3 regions of the Chelativorans composti genome follow, and region 1 is predicted to be linked to each of the others. Evidence: predicted binding sites of a transcription regulator. Region 1 holds the regulator's gene; each other region holds the start of a gene.
What was found. Region 1 encodes LexA, which represses DNA repair genes until DNA is damaged. Its sites were predicted from a motif close to TGTTCNNNNTGTGTTCNG; they were not measured.

Region 1 (9,814 bases):
CCCGGCCGGGGCGCTGATCACCAACATCGCCAAGGACAGCCCCGCGGAAAAGGCGGGCATCGAACCTGGCGACATCGTGGTATCCGTCGACGGCAAGCAGGTGGACACGCCAGAGAGCCTGGACTATCGCCTGGCCACGCTGCCGCTCGGTTCGACGGCGAGGATCGATGTACTGCGCAACGGCGAGACGAAAACGCTTTCGCTCTTGATCGAGAAGGCTTCGGAGGGCCAGGGCGTCGAACTCCTGATCGAGGGACGCGGGCCCTTCGCCGGGGCCAAGGTCTCGGATCTCACTCCCGCGCTCATCCAGCGGATGCGTCTGCCTGTCAATCGCACCGGAGTCGTGATAACGGACATTGCCCGCAATTCGCCGGCCGCGCGCGTGGGCCTGAGGCCCGGCGACATCATCCGCGAGCTCAACGGCGAGACGATCACCTCGGCCGAACAGCTGAAGCGGATCGCCGAGGGCGACGGGCGCATGTGGCGCTTTGCGATCGACCGGGGCGGGCGGATCATCGAACAGATCTTGCGTTACTGATACATGGCTGACCTTTTCGACCAGACCGCAGGAACAGCGAACCAGACGCCAGGAAAGCCGCTGGCCGACCGGCTGCGGCCGACCCGGCTCGCCGACGTCGTAGGGCAGGAGCATCTCACCGGTCCCGACGGAACGCTCACGCGCATGATCAACTCCGGTTCGCTGGGCTCGCTCATCTTCTGGGGGCCGCCCGGCACGGGCAAGACCACCGTCGCGCGGCTGCTCGCCAACGAGACCTCGCTCGCCTTCGAGCAGATCTCGGCGATCTTTTCGGGTGTTGCGGACCTCAAGAAGGTGTTCGACGCGGCCCGGCTGCGGCGCCAGCAGGGGCGGCAGACGCTGCTGTTCGTGGATGAGATCCATCGTTTCAACCGCGCGCAGCAGGATTCCTTCCTGCCGGTCATGGAAGACGGAACGGTCGTGCTGATCGGCGCGACGACGGAAAATCCATCCTTCGAGCTTAACGCGGCGCTGCTGTCGCGCGCGCGCGTGCTCAACTTCAAGCCGCATGACGCGGAGAGCCTCGAGAAGCTGCTCCAGCGCGCGGAGAAGGAAGAGGGCAAGGCACTGCCGCTCACCGAAGAGGCGCGCGGCGTGCTGATCCGCATGGCGGACGGGGACGGGCGCGCGGTGCTGACGCTTGCCGAAGAGGTCTGGCGCGCGGCGCGCCCGGGCGAGACCTTCGACGCGGAAACCCTTCAGAAGATCGTGCAGCGGCGCGCGCCGATCTATGACAAGAGCCAGGACGGGCACTACAATCTGATCTCCGCACTCCACAAGTCGGTGCGCGGATCGGACCCGGACGCCGCGCTCTATTACCTCTGCCGCATGTTCGACGCAGGCGAGGATCCGCTTTACATCGGCCGCAGGCTCGTGCGCATGGCGGTGGAGGACATCGGCCTCGCCGATCCGCAGGCGCTTGTCATCGCCAACGCGGCCAAGGACGCCTATGACTATCTGGGTTCTCCGGAAGGCGAGCTTGCACTGGCGCAGGCCTGCGTCTATCTCGCCACGGCGCCGAAGTCGAATGCGGTCTACACGGCGTTCAAAGCCGCCATGCGGTCGGCCAAGGAACACGGATCGCTGCTGCCGCCCAAGCATATCCTCAACGCGCCGACCAAGCTCATGAAGGAAACCGGCTACGGCGAGGGCTACCAGTACGACCACGACATGCCGGATGCGTTCTCGGGCCAGGACTATTTCCCGGAGGCCATGGGGCGGCAGACCTACTACAATCCGCCCGAGCGCGGTTTCGAACGGGAGATCCGCAAGCGGCTCGACTACTGGGCGCGGCTCCGGCGCGAGCGGTCCGGCAGGGGCTGAGACGGGCAACACGGCGATCTGAACAAGGAAAGGGACAGCCATCCTGTACCACCTGCTTCTGGTCTGTCTGGGCGGCGGAATCGGCGCCGGGCTGCGGCACCTGACGAATGTCGGCGCGGCGCGGCTGCTCGGTGTTGCGTTCCCGTGGGGCACGTTCACTGTTCCTGGCAACCGGGATTCTCGGCGGGTTCACCACCTTCTCGGCGTTTTCTCTGGATGCGACGCTGCTGTGGGAGCGCGGGGCGGTGTCTCTTGCGGCTGCCTACGTGCTGGCTAGCGTATTAGGGGCCATTCTTTTCCTGTTTGCGGGATTGTGGCTCGCAAGAAGCGTTTTCTAATGGTATGCCCGCCGAAATGGTGAAGACATGGCAGGCATAGAACAGATCAAGGTGGAAGACAGCGAGGCGGGCATGCGGCTCGATCGCTGGTTCAAGGTACATTATCCGGGGCTCGCGTTCGGGCAGCTGCAGAAGCTCCTGCGCACGGGCCAGATCCGGGTCGATGGCGGTCGCGTGAAAACGGACACGCGCGTGCAGCCCGGCCAGATCATTCGCGTGCCGCCGCTCGGTATCGACCGCAAGGGCGCGCAGCCCATGACGAGCCGTACGATTCGCGACCGCGGCGACGCCGAAGTGCTGGCGCAGATGCTGCTCTACGAGGACGACAAGGTGTTCGTCTTCAACAAGCCGGCGGGCCTCGCCGTCCAGGGCGGCTCGGGAGTCAACCGGCATGTGGACGGCATGCTCGAAGCCTGGCGCAACAAGAAGGGCGAGAAACCGCGCCTCGTGCACAGGCTCGACCGCGACACGTCCGGCGTGCTCGTCGTGGCGCGCACGCGGCTTGCGGCGGTGAAGCTTACGGAAGCGTTCCGCGAGCGCGAGACCAAGAAGGTCTACTGGGCGCTGGTGAAGGGCGTGCCGCGCAAGCGGGAAGGCAAGATCTCGACCTGGCTGCTGCGCGAGGCCACCCCGGACGGTGACAAGATGCGGATCGCCAAGCATGGCGAGCCAGGGGCGGAGCACGCCGTCACGCTCTACCGGGTGGTGGAGCAGGCCGGGCAGGCGCTGTCATGGCTCGAACTGGAGCCGCAGACCGGCCGCATGCACCAGCTGCGCGTGCATACGACGCATATCGGCTGCCCAATTATCGGGGACCCCAAGTATTTCGTCGCGGATCACAACTGGGAGCTCCCGGGCGGAATCCAGAACCGGCTGCATCTCCATGCCCGGCGCATCGTGATCCCGCATCCGGATCCCGGCAAGGGCGTGATTGACGTGACGGCCGAGCTGCCGCCGCACATGAAGCAGAGCTGGAACCTGCTCAGCTTCGACGAGGCTTCGGCCGAAGAAGAATGAAGGGAAGGTGGCCGCGCCAACGCCGCCGCCTATATGAATGACATGCGTGAACTTCTGAACGATCTCGAACAGGGGCGCCAGCCGGACCCGATCCGCGCCGCCCAGGAAAGCATGCGCCCGCAACTGCCCCGGCGCTTCTACAAGGAAGTAACGGTGGGCGGCGAGGAGGGGGCCTTCAAGGTGCTGCTCGACGGAAAGACCGTACGTACGCCCGGCGGAGCCGAAGTCATTCTCCCCAGGGAAGGCATGGCGCGGCTCGTGGCGGACGAATATGCCGCGCAGGGCGAGCGGATCGATCCGATGACCATGCCGGTGACGCGGCTCGTCAACACCGCCATCGACGGCGTGGCGCGCGACCCGCAGGCCGTTCTCGAGGATATCCTGCGGTATGCCTCGTCCGACCTGCTTTGCTACCGCGCCGAGTCGCCAGAGCGGCTTGTGCAGATGCAGCGGGATGCCTGGGATCCGGTGCTGGACTGGATCGAGGGGACGATCGGTGCGCGCTTCGTGCTCGCCGAAGGCGTGATGCACGTGCAGCAACCGCGCGAGACCATTGCTGCGGTCGGCAGCTATCTCGCGCAGCGGCGCGAGGTGTTCCGTCTGTCCTCCCTCCATGTCATGACGACGCTGATGGGATCGTCGATCCTGGCGTTGGCGGTCGAGGCCGGGTTCCTCGATGCCGAGGACGCCTGGAGGGCCGCCCACATCGACGAGGACTGGAACGCCAGCCAATGGGGCGAGGATTACGAAGCCGCCCAACGGCTTGCCGCTCGCAAGCGGGACATGATGGCGGCGGTTGAATTGTTGCGGATTCTCTAGTTAACTGATCAGCAGAGGCCGACCCTTTTCTCGCCGATCATCGAGGTGCCCGATGTCCCTTGAAACCTGGCTTGCATTCGCGGCGGCGTCTGCCGTGGTGGTCGCCATCCCCGGACCGACCATTCTTCTGGTGGTCTCCTACGCCCTGAGCCATGGGCGCAGAATCGCTTTTGCGACGGTCGCCGGCGTGACTCTCGGCGACTTCACCGCCATGACGGGCTCGATGCTCGGCCTGGGCGCTTTGCTCGCCACTTCGGCCACGCTGTTCACCGTGCTCAAGTGGATCGGCGCGGCCTATCTGATCTACCTTGGCATCAAGCTCTGGTGCGCGCCGGTGAGCGAGGAGAGGGGGGAGACGCCCGACGCCCCAGCTGCCACCTTGCGGCCAGGCCGGATCTTCCTGCACACCTATGCGGTAACCGCGCTCAACCCGAAGACGATTGTCTTCTTCGTCGCTTTCCTGCCGCAGTTCATGAACCCTTCATCGCCGTTGCTGCCGCAGATGGTCATTCTGGAAGTCACCTTCCTCGTCATCGCGACGGTGAACGCGGCGCTGTACGCGTTCATGGCCTCGGCCATCCGCTCGCGGATCGGCAATCCTACCGTCCAGTACGTTATCAATCGGACGGGCGGCACGCTGATGATCGGCGCCGGCCTGCTCGCGCTCGGCTGGAAGCGCGCAGCCGCTTAGAAGAGCAGTTCAGTTTTTTACGAAACACTGAACTGCTGTAGGTAAGCGGCTGGTCATGGTTCCGGACAGAAACCGGTTTCCACTTTCCTTGAACGGCTCCAGGCCCGGTTCCGAGCAGGTCTGAACCGTCTCCTTCCGGCCGCAGGAAGCATATGATTGGAGACGTTCAGATTTTCCCGGAGGTGCAGGTCGCTCAAAATCAGTTCCGCGGACTATCAGATTTCGATCCTTGATAAGTTTTAAAAAACAAATAGGTGAGTTAGAATCTTCACGTTCATGTGAAGGTTGAAGCTTTTGGAGTCGGTCAAAATCCTCCGGGGAAGACCGTAGCCCTGTTCGTTAGCTACGGGCAAGAGGTAGCGCTTTTCAAGCACGCCCCGGCGCGCGGATGGGAAACCGCTGCGGGCTTTCGTACAGAGCGGCGAAAAGGCTGGCTTGGGCCACACGAGGCTGAACATGTCAGGGCAGCTTGGGCCGGTCCTTCTCGCCGGGCAGGATGATCAGGTCGCTCTCCTCCGCAGGGCGCTGCAGGTGCCGCGCCTCGTCCCAAGGGGCGCGCAGCCAGATATCGATCTCCTCGTCACGGGTGAGGATGACTGGCATGGCCTTGGGGTGCACCTGCGCCACAAGGGCGTTCGACGCGGTGGTAAGAAAAGCATAAAGTTCGTGGGTGGCCGGTTCCTCGCGCGCGAGGCGCTTTCCGGTCCAGCGCGTCCGGAGCCCGGCGAAGAAAAAGGGGCGTCCGTCCGGCCGCGCGAACCAGGCGTCCGGAGTCCGTTCGCCCGGCCGCTTGCGCGCGGGATCAGGCTCGGCGAATTTCAGCACCGGCACCAGGCATCGGTGCCCGGGTGAGAGCCAGGGACGCCAATGGGGCGAGACGGTGTTGCGGATGTTGGTAATGCCATAGTCGAAGTCCTTGCCCTGGAGCATCGAGGGAGGAGAGGGCATGCCCCAGCGAGCGCGCACCATCTCAGGCCCGCCCTCGACCATGCGTATGACGGGACCGAACCGGTTCGGATAGACGTCGAAGCTTTCCTCATTGAAGAAGGCCCGGTCCGCCAGCCTGTCCAGAAGGCGCGAGAGCTGGCGAAGCGCCTCAATGTTCGTTGTGGAGGTGTAGAGGTTGCACATGGCCGTATAACCCGCCCTGACGGCAGGTACGATGGCTGGTTTTTGTCCAGCCTGGCAAGATACAGCGGCAATGTTGAAGGCTTGGTGCGGACGGCGGGGGTCGAACCCGCACGGGCGAAGCCCGAGGGATTTTAAGTCCCTTGCGTCTACCAGTTCCGCCACGTCCGCATTGTGGTCCTTTTCCCTTGCTTCAGCCGCTGCGTCAATTGCGGCAGAGACGTTTTCCGGACTCTTCCGCAAGGATTTGGTCCGCGCGGCAGTCTCGACAGATGCCACGAGCACTTGATGGCAAATGACCGCAACAGGCAACAGGGCAGGGCAGGGCCTGACGGCGGCCCCGCCGCATCATCACTCAGTGATACCGCCGGATGAGGCCGACGAGCTTGCCCTGCACCTTCACGCGGTGGGGCGGGAAGATGCGGGTCTCATAGGCGGGATTGGCGGCCTCCAGGGCGATGGAGGCGCCCTTGCGGCGGAAGCGCTTCAGCGTCGCCTCCTGGTCGTCCACCAGCGCCACGACGATGTCGCCCGGGTTGGCCGTCTGGGTGTGGCGGATGATCACCGTGTCGCCGTCGAAGATGCCGGCCTCAATCATCGAATCACCCTTGACCTCAAGCGCATAGTGCTCGCCGCCGGAAATCATGTCCGGCGGGACGGCGATGCTGTGGGTCACGTGCTGAATGGCGTCGATCGGCACGCCCGCGGCGATGCGGCCCATGACCGGAATGGATATGCTTGTCTCGCTGGAAACCGGCGTGGCACGCGAAGGCGTCGGCGCCGGTTCGGGCTGGCTCTGGCCGCCCTGGATGACCGAGGGGGAGAAGCCCCGGGAACGCGGCGGCACGTTCGGCATCATCGAATCCGGCAGGCGTATGACTTCCAGAGCCCGCGCGCGGTTCGGCAGGCGGCGGATGAAGCCGCGCTCTTCCAACGCGCTGATCAGGCGGTGGATCCCCGACTTTGACGCGAGGTCCAGAGCTTCCTTCATCTCGTCGAAGGAAGGCGGGATGCCGGTCTCCTTGAGACACTGGTGAATGAACAGCAAGAGTTCATGCTGCTTGCGGGTTAGCATCGGCTCCGAACCCCTGAATCAAAGTAAAAACAAATCCAGAACATAACGTAGACGTTCAGGATGTGTTCTGCAACTGGTAACTTGCAGGGCGAAAGGTTAGAGCGGCGTTAACGCAGCATGAGAACCTGGCAGCGCTCGCCGGCCTCCGCCGCCGGCGCATGCGGTTGGCGGATGATGAGCGCGTTCGCGGCGGCAAGCACGCTCAACATGGAGGAGTCCTGGACGGGGAAGGGGGTGGCGATGAGCCCGCCCGGTCCGGGGACCACCGTGGCGCGGACATAGTCGCGCCGGCCGTCGTTGGCGGGCATGGGGGCGCCGAGCTCCGCCTGGTGCAGGTTAGGCGCATGCAGCCGTCCGCCGAGGCGGCGCACGAGCGGCCGCAGGAAGACGTGGGCGCATATGAGACTCGAGACGGGATTGCCCGGCAGGCCGAGCACGGACATGCGGCCCAGGCGTCCGAAGATCAGCGGCTTGCCCGGCCGCATGGCGATCTTCCAGAAGGAGAGCTCCATGCCCTCTGCGGCAAGCACCTCGCGGGTGATGTCGCGGTCGCCGACGGAGGCGCCGCCTAGCGTCACCAGCACGTCGGCCCCCGCCTCGCGGGCGCGGCGCACGGCGGCGGCGAAACCCGCATGGTCGTCCGGCACAATGCCGAGATCGAGCACCCGGCCGCCGTCCTGCTGGACGAGGCCGGCGACGCCGAAATTGTTGGAAGCGATGATCTGATCCGGACCCGGCTCGGCTTCCGGGGGCACGAGTTCGTCGCCCGAGGCGATGAGTGCCACGAGCGGGCGACGGATGACCGGCACCTGAGCATGGCCCGACGCTGCCGCCAGGGACAGTGCCGCCGGATCGAGCGTGCGGCCCGCTTCCAGCACCGTGTCGCCAGACCGAAAGTCCAGTCCCGCGCGGCGGATATGGCGGCCTGGGGCGGCAGGCTCCAGCGCCTCGATCCTGCCTTCGTCGATGACCCGGGCGTTTTCCTGCAGAACGATCGTGGTGGCGCCCTTCGGCAGCGGAGCGCCGGTAAAGATGCGCACGGCGGTTCCGGCGGTCACTTCACCGTCGAATCTTTTGCCTGCGGCGGAAGTGCCGATGACCTTCAGGGTGACAGGCGTGCTGGCAATATCGGCGTCCCGCACTGCGTAGCCGTCCATGGCCGAGGCGTCGAAGGGCGGCTGCGTGCGGCGCGCCTCAATCGGAGCAGCCAGAACGCGGCCGACGGCCTCGGCGAGCGGAACGGTTTCAGCGGAGACGGGCTGCACGCCCTCCAGGATGCGCTCGAGGGCCTCATCGACAGAAAGCAGGGCCATCAGTCCCGCTCCCCGCGCTTCCAGTGGCCGGACTTGCCGCCAAGCTTCTCCTCAAGCCGGATTTCCCCGATCACCATGTCCTTATCGAGCGCCTTGGCCATGTCGTAGATGGTGAGGCAGGTAACGGAGACAGCCGTCAGCGCCTCCATCTCGACGCCGGTCTTGCCGGTGAGTTTGGCGAGGGCGCGGATCCGCAGGCCGGGCAGGGCCTCGTCCGGCTCGATGTCGACGGAAACCTTGGTGAGTGCAAGCGGGTGGCAGAGCGGAATGAGGTCGCTCGTCCTCTTCGCTGCCATGATGCCCGCGACGCGCGCCACACCGATCACGTCGCCCTTCTTCGCGTTGCCGGCAAGAATGGCCTGCAGCGTTTCAGGCGCCATCCGAACGCAGCCGGTCGCGACCGCCACGCGCTCCGTATCCGCCTTGGCTCCCACGTCGACCATGTCGGCCTTGCCCTCGGCGTCGAGATGGGTAAGCCGCTTATCCTCCTCCGCGGACATGAAAACCCTCCTTCAGGCGGCCGGGGCGAGCCCCAGCAGGCTGCGCGTTGCCTCCGCCACGTTCTGCTGGCGCATCAGGCTTTCGCCGACGAGGAAGCTGCGAATGCCCACCTTGGCAAGCCGCTGACAGTCTTCGTGGGTGAAGATGCCGCTTTCGCCGACGATCAGCCGGTCGGACGGGATCATGGGTGCGAGCCTCTCGGACGTGGCCAGCGTCGTCTCGAAGGTTCTGAGGTTGCGGTTGTTGATGCCGATCATGCGGGAGGAAAGCTTCAGCGCCCGTTCCAGTTCCTCCTCGTCATGCACCTCGATGAGCGCGTCCATGCCGAGCTCGAAGGCCGTTTCCTCCAGCGCGCGCGCCGTGTCGTCATCGACGCTCGCCATAATGATGAGGATCGCGTCGGCGCCGAGCAGACGGGCTTCCAGCACCTGGTAGGTGTCGAGCATGAAGTCCTTGCGGATGGCTGGCAGCGAACAGGCCGCCCGCGCCTGGACCAGAAACTCGGGCGCACCCTGGAAAGAGGGGCCGTCGGTGAGCACGGAAAGGCAGGCAGCGCCGCCCTGCTCATACTCCTTCGCCAGCGCCGGCGGATCGAAATCGGCGCGGATAAGGCCCTTCGAGGGGCTAGCCTTCTTGATCTCGGCGATGAGACCGAAGCCGCCCTGGTCCTGTTTCGCCTTCAGCGCATTCATGAAGCCGCGCACGGGCGAGGCGTCCTTCAGCCGCGCCTTCAGTTCCGCCTGGGGGAGGGCGGCCTTGGCAGCAACGATTTCCTCGCGCTTGTAGGCTTCGATCTTGCGCAGAATGTCCGCCATCAGATGCTCCTTCCAGTGCAGCGGGCAGTTGTCGTTTGCGTCGGTGAAGGGCAGGGCCTCAGTCAGCCGTTTTCCGGTTGGAGACCTCCACGAGCTTCTCGAGCGTGCGCAGGGCAGCGCCTGTGTCGAGCGACTGCGTCGCCATCGCGATGCCTTCCTCAAGGCTCGAAGCCTTGTCAGCCACCACCAGCGCGCCCGCGGCATTGAGAACCGCGATGTCGCGGTAGGGGTTCCTGGCGCCTTCCAGAACGGCGCG
Region 2 (9,814 bases), on a different contig from region 1:
CGTGCAGGAATCCCGATGATCCGGTGTGCGGCGCACCTCTGGATGCCCGCTCTGTCAACAGCAAAGGGTTAGCCATGGTCAAACGCGGTGTTTCAATCGGCTTTCTCGGCAGGTTCGGCCGTTCGCAGGACATGCGCTATCTCGACGCTTCCTTGCGGAGCGCCGGACTGCACCCGTCGCTTGTTCCCGAGGGCGTGAAGATGGCCGCGGTGAGCCTGATGGCCGAAGACGGGCCGGAACCGCCTACCGGGGCCTATCCGCCGGTTGGCGCTCTCATGGCGCTGGCTGCGCTGGGCGAGGAGGAGTTTGCGCGCAACAACGGCGAGCCCGCACGTCGGGCCGTTCTGGGGCGCCTCGAACGGGCGCTGGAGGTGGGGAAGGGCCTTGATGCCTCGATCGTCCTCCTGATGCTGCACGCGGGGCTTCTTCATCCAACCTTAAGGGATGATTATGGTATAGAAGCCGACCAGGAGCCGGGGTGACGGGCGTTTCGGCGTCATTTGACTCGAAAAATGCGCGCTCCCCCACTGGCCAAAACGATCCAAGCCGTGTATAGGCGGCGCGAATTCTATTTTCTCGGCAGGCAGTAGCGCGGATTCTGCGCTCGGGTCCGTCGAGCAGCGGAGAGTATCATGGCAGTACCTAAAAGAAAGACTTCGCCTTCCAAGCGCGGCATGCGCCGTTCGGCCGATGCCCTGAAGGCTCCGACCTACGTCGAGGACAAGAATTCCGGTGAGCTGCGCCGTCCACACCACATCGACCTGAAGACGGGCATGTACCGCGGCCGCCAGGTTCTGCAGCCGAAGGAAGCGTAAGCTTCGACTCACGTCGTTTGCCCCGTTTTTCGTTCGGGGCACCGCACCGGGGCTCAGGCAACATTTGGCAGGGTCAACGGGTTACCGTGGGCCCTGCTTTCGTGTGCCCGCTTGAAACTTCTGGGCTGATGCAGTCCGGCTGCCGGCGGCAGCGGTTCCGGGAAACTCGGACACCGCTCTGATGGTCGATCGGATGTGTGTGCTGGATGCCGCGCGCGGTGCGGTGTGCAGGGGTTACTTGGTCAGCGAATCGATCTTGCGCTGCATAGCGGCGAGCTGCTCGCGAAGCTCCTGAAGCTCCGCGCTGGTCGGTCCGCCATTGGCCTTCTGGGGCTGAGGCTCTTCCTTCTTCTTTTCTTCCTTCTCCTGCGCGGGCGGCGGCTGCGGTGCGAAGAAGCGCATCGCCTCCTGGAACATCTGGATGTTGCGCCGCGTCGTCTCCTCGATTAGCGACATTGGCACGGTGAAATCCATGAAGTCCTTACCGCCGAAGGCCTGCTGCATCTGCTCGCGCATGCGCGCCTGTTCCTTGGCAAACAGCTGCATTGATTGCTCCAGGAACGATGGAACGACCGTCTCCATCTGGTCGCCGTAATAGGAGATGATCTGGCGAAGGAAGGAGATAGGCAGAAGATTCTGGCCTTCGCGGTTGTTCTCCAGCTCGAAGATGATCTGCGTCAGGACGGAATGCGTTAGGTCCTCGCCCGTCTTCGCGTCGCGGACAACAAACTCCTCTTTGCGCCTCACCATCTGGGCAAGGTCTTCCAAGGTCACGTAGGTGCTCGTACCCGTATTGTAGAGCCGGCGATTCGCGTATTTCTTGATGATCACCGGTTCGTTCTTTTCGGGCATAAGGGCCTCCCCCTGAACGCATGTATTCAGACCCGGCAGCGGGCCGTCAGGTTGGCAAAAATAGGCGCAACCGGGTCGGGAATGGAAGGGCAATTATCGCCTCCATTCAAACATATTAGCGCAGTTCATGGTGCGCTGCAAAAAAACCGCCTGAGGATATCGTTATCACCGGGGAGCCGCATGGCTCGCGGCGGCGCCCATGATTGAAAACCGCAAGAAGCACAACGGGCTCGCGCGTTCGCGGCGTTCCGCGATCTTCCTCCTGTTGTGACGATGCACTAGCCCCTGGCATGCGACTTGCTGTATTGGCTTGCGCGATAACAGGAGCAGAGGAAACGTCATGGCGCGAGTGGCTGTCGTAACAGGAGGTACCCGGGGCATCGGTGCGGCCACGGCGCTTGCCCTGCGGGAAGCGGGGTACAGGGTTGCGGTCACTTTCGTGGGGAGTGTCGAGGCCTCGGCTGAATTTGCCAACCGGCATGGCCTGTCGGCCTATCGTTGGTCGGTGACCGACTACGAAGCCTGCGTGAAGGGAATCGCCCAGATCGAGGCCGATCTTGGCCCGGTGGAGGTGCTGGTGAACAATGCCGGCATTACGCGCGACGCCATGTTCCACAAGATGACCCCCGAAGCCTGGCATCAGGTGATAGACACCAATCTCACCGGCGTCTTCAACATGACCCATCAGGTTTGGGGCGGTATGCGCGAACGCGGCTTTGGCCGCGTCATCAACATCTCATCCATCAACGGCCAGAAGGGGCAGATCGGGCAGGTGAACTACTCCGCAGCCAAGGCCGGCCTCATCGGCTTCACCAAGGCGCTGGCGCAGGAAGGTGCGCGCTTCGGCATTACCGTCAATACGATCTGCCCCGGCTACGTTGCCACGGAAATGGTCCGGGCCGTGCCGGAGCAAGTGCTTCAGAAGATCGTCGACCAGATCCCGGTTGGCCGTCTTGGCGAACCGGAGGAAATTGCCCGCTGCGTGACCTTCCTGGCGTCGGATGAGGCAGGCTTCATCACCGGTTCGACCCTGACGGCGAACGGCGGTCAGTATCTGGTCTGATGAATTGACGGCCAGCTGCGCCGCCACATGGCATCCGTCGGTGAACCCGTTTCGCGCGGCTTCCACCGGAAAGCACGTGCTTCCTGTGGACACGTTGTGCATAAGCTGTTCATGACCGGTGCATTATTTTTCGCCAAACCCAACGCTTCGCAGAAGATAATCCGTCCATAAGCGATTCGTCGCCGATTCGTTCTGCTTTTGACCCCGGTCGGCCCTCCGGAAACGGAAGATGTAAAGACATCGGAAACTTTTCTTAATAAAATTAACGATTTAAGCCGACTTGGCGATTTCCCGCCTGGGCCGGGCGATGAAATGGTTAACGCTCAGGCCATAAATTGAGGCTTCAGTTGACCTGTCGATTCAATTTTTCGTAGATTTGTCTGGCATTGCCACAAGATCTGGTGGTGAACATTGCTGGAACTCCTGAGAGTCAGCGATTCGTCGCTGATTCGTTCCAGACTCGTTCCAATGGTTAAGGCCCTTGCATTTGCCTGTTGCTCCCGGGCGTATTTCCTATATGTCTGCGCAAGGCCATACGCATACAAGGGCGCGCGCGAGTGCTTTGAATGAATATCCTGCTTGATAAGAGCAAGACGGTTTCTCTCGATGGTCGGGGAGTGACTGCTGTTCTCGGTCCCACCAACACGGGCAAGACCCATCTTGCCATCGAGCGGATGGTTGCGCACTCGTCGGGCGTGATCGGCCTGCCGCTGCGCCTTCTTGCGCGCGAGGTATACACGAAGGTGGCGGCTCGCGTGGGTGTGGGCAACGTTGCGCTCATCACCGGCGAGGAGAAGATCATCCCGCCGAACGCGCGCTATTCCGTCTGCACCGTCGAGGCTCTGCCGCGCCAGACTGATGCGGCCTTTGTCGCCATCGATGAGGTTCAGCTGGCTGCCGACCTCGAGCGCGGTCACATCTTCACCGACCGCATGATCCACCTGCGCGGACGTGAGGAAACGCTGTTCCTTGGCGCGGCCACCATGCGCGGCATTCTGGAGCGCCTGTTCAAGGGCATTTCCATCATTAGCCGTCCCCGCATGTCGGTGCTCACCTATGCGGGATCCAAGAAGATCACGCGGTTGCCGCGCCGTTCGGCCATCGTGGCCTTCTCCGCTGACGAGGTCTACGCCATCGGCGAGCTGATCCGCCGCCAGCGCGGTGGCGCAGCCATCGTTCTTGGCGCCTTGAGCCCGCGCACCCGCAATGCCCAGGTCGAGCTCTACCAGTCGGGCGATGTCGATTATCTGGTTGCCACCGATGCCATCGGCATGGGCCTCAACCTCGACGTGGACCATGTCGCCTTTGCCCAGAACAGCAAGTTTGACGGTTTCCATTACCGTGAACTGACGGCAGCGGAACTTGCCCAGATCGCCGGCCGTGCCGGCCGCCACACGCGCGATGGCACCTTCGGCGTCACCGGCCAGGTCGATCCGTTCCCGGATGCCCTGGTGGAAGCCATAGAGACCCACCGTTTCGATCCGGTGAAGGTGCTTCAGTGGCGCTCTGCGGATCTCGATTTTTCCAGCATCGACGCGCTCCGGATCTCTCTGGACCGTCCCCCGGCCATCGAAGGTCTCACGCGTGCCCTGCCGGCCACCGACCAGCGTGTCCTCGAGTACCTTTCCCGCGAGGACGACATCCGGTCGCTCGTTTCGGGGCGCGCCCGCGTCCAGTTGCTCTGGGACGCCTGCGCTCTGCCTGACTACCGCAAGATCGCGCCGGCCCAGCACGCCGAGATCGTTGGTGCGATCTTCCGCGACCTCGTGCGCTACGGTCACGTGGATGAGGATTACATGGCCAGCCAGGTCGCCAAAGCCTCATCGACGGAAGGCGAAATTGATACGCTTTCGCAACGAATTGCCCAGATACGGACCTGGACGTTTGTTTCCCACCGTCCTGGCTGGTTGTCTGATTCGACACACTGGCAGGAAAAAACGCGCGAGATTGAGGATAGACTGTCCGACGCGCTGCATGAACGATTGACGAAACGGTTCGTTGATCGCAGGACATCTGTGCTGATGAGGCGCCTTAGAGAGAACGCAATGCCGGAAGCAGAAATCAACCCGTCGGGCGAAGTGCTCGTTGAGGGACATCATGTTGGTGAAATGCAGGGGTTCCGGTTCACGGCCGACCGAACCGCTGAGGGAGAAGATGCCCGTGCGGTGAAAGCCGCGGCTCAGAAAGCCCTGGCGGCGGAGTTCGAGCTGCGGGCGGAACGGTTCGCGGCCGCGCCGAACGGCGATCTGGCCCTGGGATCCGACGGCATCCTGCGCTGGCTCGGGGCGCCCGTCGGTACGCTCGTCGCGACCGACGACGTGCTGAAGCCCAGGGTTGTCCTGCTGGCGGATGAGCAGCTCACCGGCGCAGCCCGGGACAAGGTAGCCGCCCGCGCCGAGCGCTTCGTCAACTACCAGATCGAGACGCATCTGAAGCCCCTGCTCGATCTGCGCGATGCTGAAACTCTCACCGGCACGGCCCGCGGACTTGCCTTCCAGCTTTCCGAGAACTTCGGCATCCTGAACCGCCGCGATGTCGCTGAGGAAGTGCGCGCTCTCGACCAGGATGCGCGTGCTGCGCTTCGCCGTCTCGGCGTGCGTTTCGGCGCCTACCACATTTTCGTCCCCGCGCTCATCAAGCCGGGTCCGGCCGGCCTTGCGACGCTTCTCTGGGCCCTCAAGAACGATGCCCGCGAGAAGCCCGGTTACGGCGATGTGGTGGCTGCCCTTGCAGCCGGCCGCACATCCATCGTCACCGATCCGCAGTTCGATCGCGCCTTCTACCGTCTGGCCGGTTTCCGCAATCTCGGCCGCCGCGCGGTCCGCGTCGACATTCTGGAGCGCCTGGCCGATCTCATCCGTCCGACCCTGGGCTGGAAGCCCGGCAGCGGCAAGCGCCCCGAGGGCGCCTATGGCAACGAAAGCTTCGTTGTGACCCCGGCCATGATGTCCATTCTCGGCGCCACTGCCGAGGACATGGAGGCCATCCTGAAGGGGCTGGGCTACCGCGCCGAGGCCAAGCCGGCTGAAGAGGTTCAGGCACATCTGGCCGCGCTGGGCGCGACCGAGACTGCCCCTGCAGCCGAAGCCAAGCCGGCACCTGCGGCCGAAACCACTCCGTCGACAGAAGAGGGAGAGCAGTCATCTGCAGCGGCAGCCGAGGAAACGGCCGGCGAGCAGCCTGCCGCTGAAGCTCCGGCTGCTGAGACCGCCACGCCCACGACGGAGGAGGCCGCTGCCACCGCTCCCGCAGGTGAGCCCGCCGCCGAGGAGGCTCCGAAGCCCGTTCTGGTCTGGCGTCAGGCCCGCTTTGAACGCCGCCCGCAGCCGCAGCGCGACCGCAAGGCCGCCGAAAAGAGCCGCAACAGGGATGCTCGTCCGGCCGAGGGCCGGGGCCAGGATCGCCCGAAGAAGGGCGAAGGCAAGAAGGGCGATCAGCGCCGTCCGAAGCGTGAGGAACGTCCGGTCAAGATCGACCCGAACTCGCCCTTTGCCGCTCTTGCTGCCCTGAAGGAACAGCTTCGCAAGTAGGAGACCGTCCGCGTGCCCGCCGAAGGACGCCAGAGAATAGACAAATGGCTGTTCTTCGCGCGGGTGGTGAAGTCCCGCACGCTTGCCGCCAGGCTCGCCCAGGGCGGCAGGGTCCGTGTCAACCGCAACAAGATCGACCAGGCCTCCTATCAGGTGAAGGTGGGCGATGTGCTCACGATCACGCTGGACCGGCGCATCCTCGTCTATCGCATTCTCGACACGGGCGAACGCCGCGGCCCGGCCTCCGAGGCCCGGCTGCTCTATGAGGATCTCTCCCCTCCCGAGCCGCCCAGGTCCGAGGCGGAAGCCGGTCCGGTACGCGAGCCGGGAGCGGGTCGGCCGACCAAGCGCGAACGCCGCCAGCTCGACCAGCTGAAGGGAAGACCATAGCCCTCCGGGTATGCGCCGAGGAGGTACGCCCCGGTAGCGCACCTCGACCCGAAAAACGGTCCCTCAGGGTTGTTCGTTGGCATGGTGTAGATGCATTGCGGGGATGGGCATCCTCGTCGGGATAACCGGTACCTGCAAGAATTTGCGGGAAATCAAGATCCGGTAAGGCTATATGGAATAATGAACACGCCAACCAAAGGGGTTCGGCGGATACCTTTCCCGCTGGCGTGAGCAAGCCGCCTCGCTGCGTTGTTGTGCATCGCGATGTGCGTACTTGCCATCAGGCGTCAAAGGGTCTACCTGAACGCCCGAGCTTCCACAGACACCCCGCAGGAGCACGAAATGACCTATGTCGTGACGGACAATTGCATTCGGTGCAAATACATGGATTGCGTTGAGGTGTGTCCCGTCGACTGTTTCTATGAAGGCGAGAACATGCTCGTGATCCATCCGGACGAGTGCATCGATTGCGGCGTGTGCGAACCGGAATGCCCTGCGGAAGCCATCAAGCCGGACACCGAACCCGGCCTTGAAAAGTGGCTCGAAATCAACGCCAAGTACGCCGCCGTCTGGCCGAACATCACCGTGAAGCGCGAACCTCCGGCCGATGCCAAGGAAATGGACGGCGTGCCGAACAAGTATGAGCAGTATTTCTCGCCGAACCCCGGCCAGGGCGACTGAGACAGGTCGCTGAGACAATAATTCCCGCTGCGGCGCTTTGCCGCATTATGATGGGGTAGTAAGCTTCCGCTTCTACCCTACATTTTGCATGCGCGAAAAATTGAATTTCGCGCCTTCTTATGTTAATCTACGGGTGTATGTCAGTAAAGAACGTCTTGACGGCGCGAACATCTTAATCACGAAAAGTGGAGTTGCCTTGTTTACAAGGATGCTTGAACCTGGTCTTCGCGCGCAAGAGTTCACCTGCCTCGGCAGACGGATGAAACGAATTCACCTCCGTTACTGCGTTTAGTCATCAAGCAGCATGACACCCAGGGTGGCTGAGCGATTGCTGCTGCCACCTGCAACAGGAGTTTTAGGCGTATGGCAACCCAGCAGCAGAAGAAAGTGGCACACAAGTCCGGGTTCAAGACAGGCGAGTTCATCGTGTACCCCGCTCATGGCGTGGGTCAGATCGTGAACATCGAGAGCCAGGAAGTTGCCGGTCACACACTGGAGCTGTTCGTCATCGACTTCCAGAAGGACAAGATGCGCCTTAAGGTTCCTGTCGCCAAGGCGACATCCAGTGGCATGCGCAAGCTCTCGCAGGAAGACAGCGTCGAGAAGGCGCTGAAGATTGTTCAGGGCCGTGCCCGCGTGAAGCGCACCATGTGGTCGCGCCGCGCCCAGGAGTATGACGCCAAGATCAACTCCGGCGATCTCATTCTCATCGCCGAGGTCGTGCGCGATCTGTACCGCGCCGAGAACCAGCCGGAGCAGTCCTATTCTGAGCGCCAGCTCTTCGAGGCCGCCCTTGACCGCATGGCGCGTGAAATCGCTGCCGTGAATGGCCTGTCCGAGACCGAGGCTGTTCGCCTCATCGAGATGAACCTGACCAAGGCGCCCCGCCGCGGTTCCAAGTCGGACGCCGATGCGGAGGATGCCGAGAAGGACGAGACCGAACAGGCCGCGTAACAACTTTTCGGATCGAAGCGAACGAAAAACCGGGCCGAAAGCCCGGTTTTTTTTGTGGCGGTCTGTCGCCGCGAACCGCTCACAACCTGTTGAACCCGTGGAACCTTCGAAATTCTTCCGTGTTAACACTCACCCGGTGAAATTCCGACACGCCGGCATGAACGCGGTTGCCGGAAAGGGTGTTCGCCACGCTTTCCTGGACCGTGAGAAATCACCCCTTGGAGCATTTCGGCGGTTGGTGAGGTCCGGAATGCTCCCGCAGGAGCGGACAATGCAGGACGGTGGTCGCAGGCTCGTCAAAGCTGCCATGACGGCACCCTATCTGGAGCGCGAACAGGAGCATCTCCTTGCCCGGCGGTGGAAGGAGAACAACGACCTGGACGCGCTTCACGACATCACCATCGCCCACATGCGGCTGGTGATCGCGATGGCTGGCAAGTTCCGCCATTTCGGACTTTCCATGGCGGATCTCGTACAGGAAGGTCATGTAGGGCTCTTGGAAGCCGCAGCCAGGTTTGATCCCTCGCGGGAGGTAAGATTTTCCACCTACGCAAGTTGGTGGATCCGCGCTTCCATGCAGGACTATATCCTTCGCAACTGGTCAATCGTCCGCGGCGGCACCAGTTCCGCCCAGAAGGCGCTGTTCTTCAACCTGCGCCGGCTTCGGGCTCGTCTGCAGAAATTGGGCGGCGGAGAGCCGAGCGAAGAAGTTTACCAGCGCGTGGCCGAGGCGCTTAACGTGACCACCTCCGAGGTTTCGCGCATGGACACGCGCCTTGCGGGCGGCGACACGTCGCTCAACACGCGCCTGAACGGCGACTCGGCCGCGGAGCGCATTGAGTTCCTGGTCTGCGAGGATCCGACGCCGGACCAGGTGGTCTCCGATCGTATCGACAGCGAGCGTCGCGCTCTCTGGCTGCGCCAGGCGCTGAATACGCTGAATGGCCGCGAACTGAAGATCGTGCGGGAACGCCGTCTTTCCGAGGACGGCGCAACGCTTGAGGCGCTGGGCGCCGCTCTCGGCATTTCCAAGGAGCGTGTCAGACAGATCGAATCACGTGCGTTGGAAAAGCTCAGGATAGCCCTCGTGCGGCGCCATCCGGAGCTGGGTCCGCCCGTCGGCTGAGCGGAAAGCATAACCTCGTCAGAGCCCAGATTTCATCGGTCGGTGATGATTTTCACCTTGTCGCCGGCGGACACGTTGCCGCCCGGCCCGAGGCCGTTCAGCACGCGGAAAAGCTCCACCTTGCGGCTCACGCCCGTCATCTTGTTGGCGAGGGTGGCGACCGTCTCACCCGGCTGAACTGTAATGATACGCACGCGCAACGGCTGCAGCGACGCGATCTCCTGCTTTGACAGGACGCGGAAGCTGCTGGCGATGCTGTTGGCCACCTGGTCGAGCCGCGAATTGGAGGCGGGCGCACCGGTGAGCAGACGGTAGACTTGGTCGCCCACGCGCAACACCGTCACCCGGAACTTCCACTGGTCGGCATGGGCCGTTGCCGTCGCTGCCTCGAGGCCGTTCAGTG
Region 3 (9,814 bases), on a different contig from region 1:
TAAATAGATCGCGGAGCCGTCGCTCGTTCTCTTCCGATGTAAGACTGCGCTGGCCGGTAGCCGGATTCACGTTGACACCTGGAAGCTGCTGCATCGGCGTCCCCGACGGCCGCGCGCCAGACGAAGCGGGACGCTGTTGCTGCTGCTGTGGAGGCTGAGGCTGCGGGCGCTGCGGTTGCGGCTGCTGCGATTGGGGTTGCGGCTGACGCGCGTCCTCGCGGCGCTGCCGGTCCTCCTGAAGACGGCGTTCCATCTCCTGGCGGCGGCGTTCCTCGGCGGCGCGGCGTTCAGCCTCCTCACGCTGCCGGCGTGCTTCCTCCGCCGCCTTGCGGCTGCGCTCGGCCTCGCGCTCCGCCCGGATGCGTTCGGCCTCCTCGGCAGCGCGGTTGGCCGCCTGCTGCTCATAGTAGCGGACCTCGCGGCGCAGGCGCTGGGTCTCGAGAAGAACCGCCTGCATGTGCTCCACGCGCTCCTGCTCGCGCTCCAACGCGCGCTGGGTCAGGAACTGCGCCAGCGGCTCGGTGTCGAGCGACACCTGAACCTCCCCGAGGGGTCCTTCGACGCTGAAGCGGACTGCCGGCTCGGCCCCAGAAACCCCCTCCAGACCGGGATGATACGTGATGCTGCCCGAGGCGGCCACGGTCCGCTGCCTCAGATCGGCGGCACCGTCGACGCTTACACGGGCGCCCTCGCCTTCCAAGTGAAGCTGGGGGAAGCGCGCCACGCCGTTGGCAACGGTAAAGGCAATGGCCACCGACCCAGTCCGGAATACGCCGTTTCGCACGATGTCGGGGGCGAAGGCCGCCACCTGCCCGGCATCGACCTGCGCGCCAAGCTCATCTGCCCGAGCCAGGAGATCCGGGAAGGCTGACGGGTTGAGGCCGGAAACTGCCAGGTTGCGAACATCCGCGGAACCGGAACCGGACAGAGCCGCCACCAGAGCGTTGACTGACTTGCCGGAAGCGGTGAGGCTCGCGCTCAGGTCCGCCGAGCCCGCAAGACCGCTTTCTGGCAGAAGCTTCTCCAGCGATACGTCGGCAAGAGAAAACTGGCTGGACAGCAGTCCCGTGCCGGCGTCGTTGCGAAGCTCCGCACTGCCCTTCACGACGCCCCCCAGCATCTCGGCGGAAAGACTGGCGACGGACAGCTTCTCACGATCGAGCCGAAGCTGCATGCTCGCCGCGCGTGCTGATGCCCAGCCACCGAACCACAGCTCTTCCGCCGCCAGCTCGACGTCCGCGCTGAATGGCGTGGATATCTCCCGCTGCAGGGAGGCTTCTGGCCAGCGGCCCTCCTCCGCCGGCTGCAGCGCGGCGCTGCCGGTGACCATTTCCACCGGAAGACCCAGATCGAACCTGCTCAAGTGAACAGAGCCGATTATGTGCGGGATTCCGTTGCGCATCTCCGCGTTGAGATCGCCATATATGTCCGCATCGGCGACAGTGCCGGCGAGATCGCTGATGACCGCGAGCTTGTCGCCCACGTCGATCGAAGCGCTCACGTCCACGGGAAGGCCGTACCCGAAACCGGGAAGCAGAATACCAGCCACGGACAGCCAGGGTTCCAGATCCTCCGTCTTGATCGCAAACTGGCCACGCGAGTTGAAACCACTCTCCGACCGCGTCAGCGTTCCGTCGAAGGTGGCGGACAGTCCCGTTCCCTTGATGGCGAGTTCCGCGGCAGCGCCATCGCCCAAGGGCCCCGACACGCTTGCTTCAATCGAAGCCTCGCCCGCGAGACCCAGCGGCAGCGCCGGCAGGCCCGCCAGCGCATAAAGCACCGCGGCATCGTCGTTACGGGCGGTGAGCCGCAGTTCAACCGGCGTGTCTGGGGCGGTGATGAGGCTCGCGGCGCTGCCGGTGATCGAAAAATCGGTTCCACCGGCCATGCCGCGCAGCGTGAATTCGGTAGAGCCGTTCACGGCCCGGCTTGCCAGAACATCAACCTTCGCGTCCTCCAGCAGACCGGGATAGGCGGACGCATTGCGGGCAAGAGCCCGCAGCGGCTGGACATCCGGAAGGACAGCGGCCAACGTCTCGACAAGCGGTGCAAGATCCACGGCAACAATCGTCGCGTCAATGCTGCCTGCAGGATCGGCAGCGAGGTTCTCCAGGCGCCCTGTCGCGCTGATGTTGGCGTCGGCGAGTCCCATGGCTGAGAAGCGGTCGATTTCCAGCGCCTGGTCGCGCAGCCTCACCTTGGTCTCGAAACGTTCCGTCTCCACGCCTCGCCAGACAACGGGACCCGCGGCAAGCTCAACGTCCACGTCGTGGTTGCTCAGGCGGTTCTCACCCTGGTCATCGACGAACAGCGAGGCGAAGGCCCGTAGACCGTCAAGGTCCAGACGTCCTCCTTCGAGGGACACGAGGACGGAGGCGCGGCGATCGGCAGGGCTCTGCCGCTCGACCCTGCCCGCGAACGTCGCGTCGCCGAGCACAAGCTCAAGGTTTTCAAAGACCTGTCGAGTACCGCTCAGGTGAACATCAGCACTGAAACCAGCCGCCGGGAGACGGCGGATCGCATCGTCTATGTCGCGCGCGACCCAGGCGGCAAAGCCGGAGGGCTGAGCGATCGCGAGCAGAAAGTGGCCGGAGAAGGCCGCCTGATCGCCCAGCGCCAGCACACCGCTGCCTTCCAGGCGGGTGCGGCCTGGCAAGGTGGCCGCCACCGAACCCAGGTTCCAGCCTTCTGCAACCGGCCGGGCCTCGATGCGGACGTCGCGAATGGTCGTATCACCCGCAACGATGGCAGGAATGTTGACGGAGACGATGCCCGGAATGGTGGGCCGCGGCAGGCCGGAGACAAAACGGACCACCGCTTCGATGCGCTCGGCGGCGCTCATGCCGGAGCCGCCATGCTCGTCCGCCGCTCCGTCCCAGCGAAGCTGCGCGCCATCCGCCACGATGGAAAAGGAGGGATCGGCTCCGAAGGAGATCTCGGCGCGGCCCTCGGTCGTGTAGGGATCCTCGGGCGATCCGGCAATCAGCCGGAACTCCTCCACCATCAGCCGCTGATGATCCAGATGGAAGCGTCCCGTGACCCTGTTGCTCGGGACCGTGGATGGCTGGGTGTCCCCCTGCCCCGCGGCGGGCGTTCTCAGGTCGAAGCTGCCCGCATAGGTGAGGACGCCTCCCTCGCCTTGCACGTGGCCGTCCAGATCGACCGTGAACGGCAGGCTCTGCGGCTGCAGTGCCAGACGGACGCGGATGCCGTCTTGAGCCATCGTGCCGGTCGAACCGGAAACCGACATCGGGATCCCATCGACGCTGAGGCTGCCCTGCATCCGCCAGGGGCCCGCCAGACTGCGTGCCGAGACCTCGCTGTTGATGTCGTTTACGACGATGCTGCGCAGCCCTCCCGCCCGGTGGATGGTCACAGTGCCGTCCGTGATCGCCACCCGCTCGAGACTGATCTGCCGCAGTTCGAAGGGCGTCGACGGTCTCATCGTCCAGTCGACGCGCCCGTCCCCGTCCACGAAGATGTGTACCTGCGGGCGCACCAGCCGCATGTCGAAGATCAGCAGCTCGCCCCGCAGGAACGGGGCTAGCTCGGCATCCATGGAGAACTCCTCAACCGTCATCGACGGCTCGTCAGGCGATGCGCCCGCCACGACGACATCGGTGAAGGTCACGGAGGGAAATGGCAGAAGCCTGGCGCGGGCCGCGCCCTCAACCCGCACCTCGCGGCCAAGGATGATGCCCGCCTGGCGTTCAAAATCCGACCGGTAGTTGGTCCAGTCGATGAAATAAGGGGCCACCAGCGCCGCTGTCAGAAGCAGCACCAGCAAACCACCGATGAAGACGAACAGCCTAGCCAGTTTCAACTCCTACGATGCTTCCTCCCGGCACGCAGATCAGCCGCAGAGGTTACCGCGTATCCTCATCCGCAACGAGATGGAACATGCGCCCCCTGCAGGTGCCATCCTTTCATACCATCATTGCGGCCGACGCACGGCGCCTGCCGCAGGATTATCCCCCATCCGTTTCCTCCGGCGCGGCCGCAACAACAGATACCGGACACCACAAATCGCCACGTTCGTCACGACTTGCCGGCACAAATTACCGCTACATTATCGGTCCTTTAACCATAAAGCTCTTTGCGGAGGCCCACCCGGTCGTTTCAATGCGCGGGTCTGAAACACATTCTGGGCCGGAAACCCGGATCAGCCCACGCATGGCCCTCACGAGCCGACCGGAGGCAAGGTTGAAGATCGACGTCAACAAGATGTCCAGAAGTCTAGCCGAGGACCACCGCATCAGCAATTTCAAGCTGGCGCGGGCCTTCCAGCGGCTGGACGACGAACTCAAGGCCATCGAGAGCAGCCGCAGTGCCATTCCCATGGAAATCATCTTCGCGCGCGCCATCCTGAGACGGGCGCGCGAATTGCGCCAGGATGCCAATCGCGAACAGCGTTAGGCTTTCTCGCGCTCCGGGCCGGGCATCGCCTGCCAGGTCAGCGCGGCACGTGTCCCGCCGCCGGCACGCAAGCCATCCGCATCATTGAACGGCAGCATCCAGCACCTACCTTGTCAGGGAGCATTCCGGCGCGTATGCCGCTCCGGGCGCATGGAAAAGGCGCCGTGGATTATTTCATCAAGCCTTGGCCCCGCCACAGCAAACCGGTACAAAAGGAAAACGTTTCGCCTTCACGGTCGAACCTAGATGCGGATTTAGATGACAGGTTACCCGGACGATCTGCCGTTCTTCGGCGACGATGACGACTTCGTACCAGCGCCAGCACCTGCCCCCCGACCCGGAGGCATAGCCGCGCGGGCCCAGGCCGCGCGTGGCGCTCCGCGCTATCTGGAGGGGCTTAACCCCGAGCAGCGGCTGGCCGTCGAGACGACGGAGGGCCCCGTCCTGGTGCTTGCCGGCGCGGGAACGGGCAAGACACGCGTGCTGACGACGCGCATCGCGCACATCCTGGCCAGCGGCCTCGCCTATCCGTCGCAGATCCTGGCCGTGACCTTCACCAACAAGGCGGCGCGCGAGATGAAGGCGCGCATCGGTATTCTTGTGGGCGAGGCCATCGAGGGCATGCCGTGGCTCGGCACGTTCCACTCGATCGGCGTGAAGATGCTCCGGCGACACGCGGAGCTGGTCGGCCTCAATTCCAACTTCACGATTCTCGACACGGACGACCAGATCCGGCTCCTGAAGCAGCTCATCCAGGCGGAAGGGCTCGATGACAAGCGGTGGCCGGCGCGGCAGCTCGCCGGCATGATCGACGCATGGAAGAACAAGGGGCTTTCGCCCGCCGAGATCCCCGAAGGCGATGCCCGTTCCTTCGGCAACGGCAAGGGCCGCCAGCTCTACCAAGCCTACCAGGACCGGCTGAAGACGCTCAACGCGGTGGACTTCGGCGACCTGCTGATGCTGCCGATCCGCATCTTCCGCGAACATGCGGACGTGCTCCGGGAGTATCATAGCAAGTTCCGCTACATCCTGGTGGACGAGTACCAGGACACCAACACCGCGCAGTACATGTGGCTACGGCTTCTCGCGCAGCGGCCAGCGCTGCCCGACGGCAGCCGTCCCGCGGTCAACATCTGCTGCGTGGGCGACGACGACCAGTCGATCTACGGCTGGCGTGGCGCCGAGGTGGACAACATCCTGCGCTTCGAGAAGGATTTTCCGGGCGCCAAGGTAATCAGGCTGGAACGCAACTACCGCTCGACGGCGCATATCCTGGGCGCCGCCTCCCATCTCATCGCCCACAATGAGGGCCGTCTCGGCAAGACGCTGTTCACCGACCGCGGCGACCCCGACGACGCGCGAGTGAAGGTGCATGCCGCCTGGGATTCCGACGAGGAGGCGCGCGCCATCGGCGAGGAGATCGAAGCGCTGCAGAGCAAGGGCCACGCCCTCAACGACATGGCGATCCTGGTGCGCGCGTCCTTCCAGATGCGTGCCTTTGAAGAGCGGTTCATCACGCTCGGCCTAAACTATCGGGTGATCGGCGGCCCGCGCTTCTACGAGCGGCAGGAGATCCGCGACGCCCTCGCCTATTTCCGCATCGTCTCGCAAGGATCGGACGATCTCGCGCTCGAGCGGATCATCAACGTGCCGAAGCGCGGCCTGGGCGAAGCTGCGCTGCGCCTGATGCACGACACGGCGCGGGCGCGCAACACGTCGCTGCTGCAGGCAGCGCGCGATCTCATCGGCACCGAGGAGATGAAGCCCAAGCCGCGGGCCGCGCTGCGGGCGCTGGTGGAATCCATCGAACGGTGGCAGGGCATGCTAGACCGCACGCCGCATACCGAACTGGCCGAGCTTATCCTCGAGGAGTCCGGCTATGTGGACATGTGGAAGAACGACCGTTCGCCCGAGGCGCCCGGCAGGCTCGAAAACCTCAAGGAGCTCATCTCCAACATGGAGGGCTATGAGAGCATGCGGGCCTTCCTGGAGCATGTCTCGCTGGTGATGGACGCCGAGCAGAATGATGACCAGGATGCGGTCAGCCTGATGACGCTGCACTCGGCCAAGGGTCTCGAGTTCGACACGGTGTTCCTGCCCGGCTGGGAGGAAGGCCTGTTCCCGCACCAGCGGGCGCTCGACGAGGGCGGCCGCGCCGGCCTCGAGGAAGAACGCCGGCTCGCCTATGTGGGCGTGACGCGCGCCAAGAAGAACCTGCACATCTGGTTTACCTCGAACCGCCGCATTCATGGCCTGTGGCAGTCCACCATCCCGTCGCGCTTCATCGACGAGCTGCCCGAAGAGCATGTGGAAGTCGTGGAGTCGGGAAGTTCCTACGGCGGTTACGGCTCCGGTTACCCCGGCAGGCCCAATCCTTACGGGGCGTCGCGGTTCGACGACACGCCGGTGTTCTCGAACTCCTACAGCACTCCCGGATGGCAACGGGCACAGAGGAACCGTAACGAGGCAACCCAGCGCAACTGGGGCAACCGCTCCGGACATCAGGTCGAGCGTATCGGTTACGGTGAACCCGACTCCGGATACGGTGCCGGACGGGGCTCATTCAAGGGCAAGGTCATCGAGGGCGAACTGGTCGCCAAGTCCGTGGCGACCGAGCCTTCCCGCTTCAAGGTCGGTGACCGCGTGTTCCACCTGAAGTTCGGCAACGGAAACGTCGCTGCCGTCGATGGCAACAAGCTCACGATCGACTTCGACAAGGCCGGCCAGAAACGGGTGCTCGACGGCTTCGTGCAGCCTGCGTAAGGTTTCGGGAAGAGCCGGCAGGGGCCTTGTGAAAGCACGAGCCCCGGATGTTGCGGAAATGCCTGGCCCTCCCCTTTCCGCCTTAAATTGAAAGAGCCGCGCTGTTGCGGCGCGGCTCAGACCTGAGAAAAGGCAGAAAAAGCGTTCGGAACAAGGGCCTACTTGTAGTAGGCAAACTTGCCTTCCTCGTTCTTCTCGCGCTTCAAAACGCCGCTCGCCGCATAGCGCGACAGGGGGCCGGAGAACGCGTTGGACTTGTAGCGGACGCCAAAGTCCTCCTCGCATTTCCTGACAACGTCGCCGATCGTGCGCTTCTCCTTGAAGAAGTCGCTTTCAACCAGGCGGGCAAGCGCCGCCACAGCACCACTGGCGCTGGGAGCGGTCGTGTCGGAAGACCGGCGGCCGGATGCCCTGGACTGCGAACGACCACCCAAAGCGCCTGCGGGAGCAGCAGCAACCTGCTGCGACTTGGCCTCACGCTTCGGCGCCCCTTCAAAGGTTGCATGCTCTTCGGCCAGACCCCTCAGGCCGGATTGATTGAAAAGCAGTTCCACAATGCGCAGCTGCACGGCCTCGGATTCGAATTTGTTTATCGTCTCCGAAAGCTCATTCAGCTGCTGCTTAAGCTCAGCAAAGCTCTTGTTCATGTCTGTGCGCCCCAACCTAGATACACGCCTGAAAGGCCGTAATCCTGCACATTTGGCTTCATAACCATATGCAGGTCAATACTCACTATCGGAGGATGAAACGATCACCGAAAGCGAGTACGTCAAAATGCAGTCGTGAAATGTGACTTGACGTCTACGGCCACGCATTTGTGTTTGATACGCTACTAATAGCACAAGTATATAATTTCATGTAAGCAGATTCTGTTCCGAAATTAATCATTATTTTTGAAACATCCTCTCTCCGCGCGAAACAATGTGTTTGCCGGGTGACAGAACTTCGCCAGGTCTTGGCGATCAGAATGCACCTCGCGGTGGAAATTCACGAATTAAATTAACTGTTTAACTTTGCCGCAAATCAGGCCGTACAGGAACAGGGTCGGGAGGCGCTATCCGTACACATCCGCAACCATCGGAAACAAAGTTTTAACGATGTGGCGCTTTAACTGTGGGTACGTGGCCCTGGTATCGGACACGAATCGCTTCGGCGGTGACCTCCAGTTCCCTTCCGCTGGTGCGCCGGCGGAAGGGTACAGCATCGAACCAACGCGCCGTCTCACCCTGCCCACTTCTCAAGAAACTTCTCCGCCGACATGGATTGCATGTCGGGCACGGCCTCAAACAGCTTCTCGAGGGGCCAATCCCACCAGGCCAGCGCCTGAAGCCTGCCTGCGATATCCTCGGGGAACCTCCGCCGGATCGTCCGGGCGGGAACACCGCCGACGACGGTATACGGCGGCACTTCCCTAGTGACCACGGCATTGGCTCCGATCACCGCTCCGTCGCCCACGGTCACGCCGGGCATGATCACAGCCCCGTGGCCGATCCAGACATCGTTGCCGACGGTGACGGGCTTTGCCCGCCGCCGTTCACGAAAGCCGGAATCCAGCTTCTGGTAACGGAAATACTCGTTCGGCCGGTAACTGATCTTGTGCGTGGTCACGCGCTCCATCGGGTGCTCGAGCGCGTTGATGCGGACATTGGACGCGATGGAACAGAACTTGCCAATGGTCGCGCAGATGCCCTCGGAGTGACGCTGGATGTAGCTGAAATCACCGAGCACCACCTCCGTCAGGCTGACGCGCTCCCCCACCGAGCAGTAGCGCCCGATGCGGCAACCGCGCAGTTCCGCCGTGGTGTGGATCTTCGGCTGCGGGTCGGTAAACCGCAGGTCCTGCACGTCGTCGTCCCTCACTGTCTCTCCATCCGTCCGGCTGTCCCCTTCCCGCGGGAAGGCACCTCAACGCAATGTGACGCTTTGCATCTTTGCTTCATAGCCCCAAGGGGCTATCTTGAGGGCATGAGCGCTGCCCCTATCACATATTCGACGATCTTCAAGCTCGCACTGGCGGCCACGCTGCTTTTCGCCGCGGGTTTGCTCGGGACGGGCCTTTGGATGGCAAACGGGGCCGCCCTGTTCCTGGCACTGGCCGAAAGCAGCCTTTCCTGGTGCCTCTAGGAGCCGGTCAGCTTTCCATGAAAACCAATGCACGCCTGAGCCTGAACAAACCCATGTGCATGGGCCGTGACCCAGCCGGGCATCCCTGCACGACGGCTGCAACATTCCTTCTCCTCGGGTGAAATGATCATGCGATATGTCCTGCTCTGCATCACGGCGGTTCTCATCATGGCTGCGGGCGTGGCGACCTACTTCTGGTGGGCCCAGACGCACGACAGGCAGATCATCGCCTTCGGTGCGCCGTTCGAGCTGGTCGACCATGACGGCAACACGATCACCGAACAGGCGCTGCGCGGACATCCATCCGTCCTGTTCTTCGGTTTCACCCATTGCCCGGAGGTGTGCCCCACCACGCTCTACGAGCTGGCCGGCTGGCTGGACGAGCTCGGCCCGGACGGCGACAAGCTCAAGGCCTTCTTCGTTTCCATCGACCCCGAGCGGGATACGCCGGAGGTGATGAAGGCCTACCTCAGCAATTTCACCACCCGCATCACCGGCATCACCGGCGAGC

Region 2: ABD906_RS06390 (helicase-related protein) is a predicted target of LexA. The motif match lies at 3,181-3,198, and genes of this name have one in related genera.
Region 3: ABD906_RS09370 (ATP-dependent helicase) is a predicted target of LexA. The motif match lies at 4,621-4,638, and genes of this name have one in related genera.

What each region holds. Positions count from the first base shown of each region.
Region 1 covers NZ_BAABGS010000074.1:160,851-170,664, reverse strand. Annotated here, with positions in the region: gene ABD906_RS15070 (DegQ family serine endoprotease) at 1-538, shown strand, start outside; gene ABD906_RS15065 (replication-associated recombination protein A) at 542-1,861, shown strand; partial or broken gene ABD906_RS15060 (CrcB family protein) at 1,905-2,199, shown strand; gene ABD906_RS15055 (RluA family pseudouridine synthase) at 2,227-3,216, shown strand; gene ABD906_RS15050 (ATP12 family chaperone protein) at 3,259-4,035, shown strand; gene ABD906_RS15045 (LysE family translocator) at 4,088-4,726, shown strand; gene ABD906_RS15040 (SOS response-associated peptidase) at 5,186-5,857, opposite strand; tRNA gene ABD906_RS15035 (tRNA-Leu) at 5,940-6,025, opposite strand; gene lexA (transcriptional repressor LexA) at 6,210-6,929, opposite strand; gene ABD906_RS15025 (molybdopterin molybdotransferase MoeA) at 7,037-8,242, opposite strand; gene moaC (cyclic pyranopterin monophosphate synthase MoaC) at 8,242-8,742, opposite strand; gene trpC (indole-3-glycerol phosphate synthase TrpC) at 8,755-9,561, opposite strand; gene trpD (anthranilate phosphoribosyltransferase) at 9,617-9,814, opposite strand, start outside.
Region 2 covers NZ_BAABGS010000018.1:208,417-218,230, forward strand. Annotated here, with positions in the region: gene ABD906_RS06365 (biosynthetic peptidoglycan transglycosylase) at 1-19, shown strand, start outside; gene ABD906_RS06370 (hypothetical protein) at 75-482, shown strand; gene rpmF (50S ribosomal protein L32) at 633-815, shown strand; gene phaR (polyhydroxyalkanoate synthesis repressor PhaR) at 1,050-1,667, opposite strand; gene phbB (acetoacetyl-CoA reductase) at 2,008-2,730, shown strand; gene ABD906_RS06390 (helicase-related protein) at 3,297-6,260, shown strand; gene ABD906_RS06395 (RNA-binding S4 domain-containing protein) at 6,273-6,650, shown strand; gene fdxA (ferredoxin FdxA) at 6,993-7,331, shown strand; gene ABD906_RS06405 (CarD family transcriptional regulator) at 7,695-8,285, shown strand; gene ABD906_RS06410 (RNA polymerase factor sigma-32) at 8,557-9,411, shown strand; gene ABD906_RS06415 (M48 family metalloprotease) at 9,444-9,814, opposite strand, start outside.
Region 3 covers NZ_BAABGS010000021.1:190,575-200,388, reverse strand. Annotated here, with positions in the region: gene ABD906_RS09380 (AsmA family protein) at 1-3,823, opposite strand, end outside; gene ABD906_RS09375 (hypothetical protein) at 3,901-4,416, shown strand; gene ABD906_RS09370 (ATP-dependent helicase) at 4,675-7,179, shown strand; gene ABD906_RS09365 (hypothetical protein) at 7,338-7,826, opposite strand; gene ABD906_RS09360 (DapH/DapD/GlmU-related protein) at 8,401-9,039, opposite strand; gene ABD906_RS09355 (hypothetical protein) at 9,145-9,303, shown strand; gene ABD906_RS09350 (SCO family protein) at 9,472-9,814, shown strand, end outside.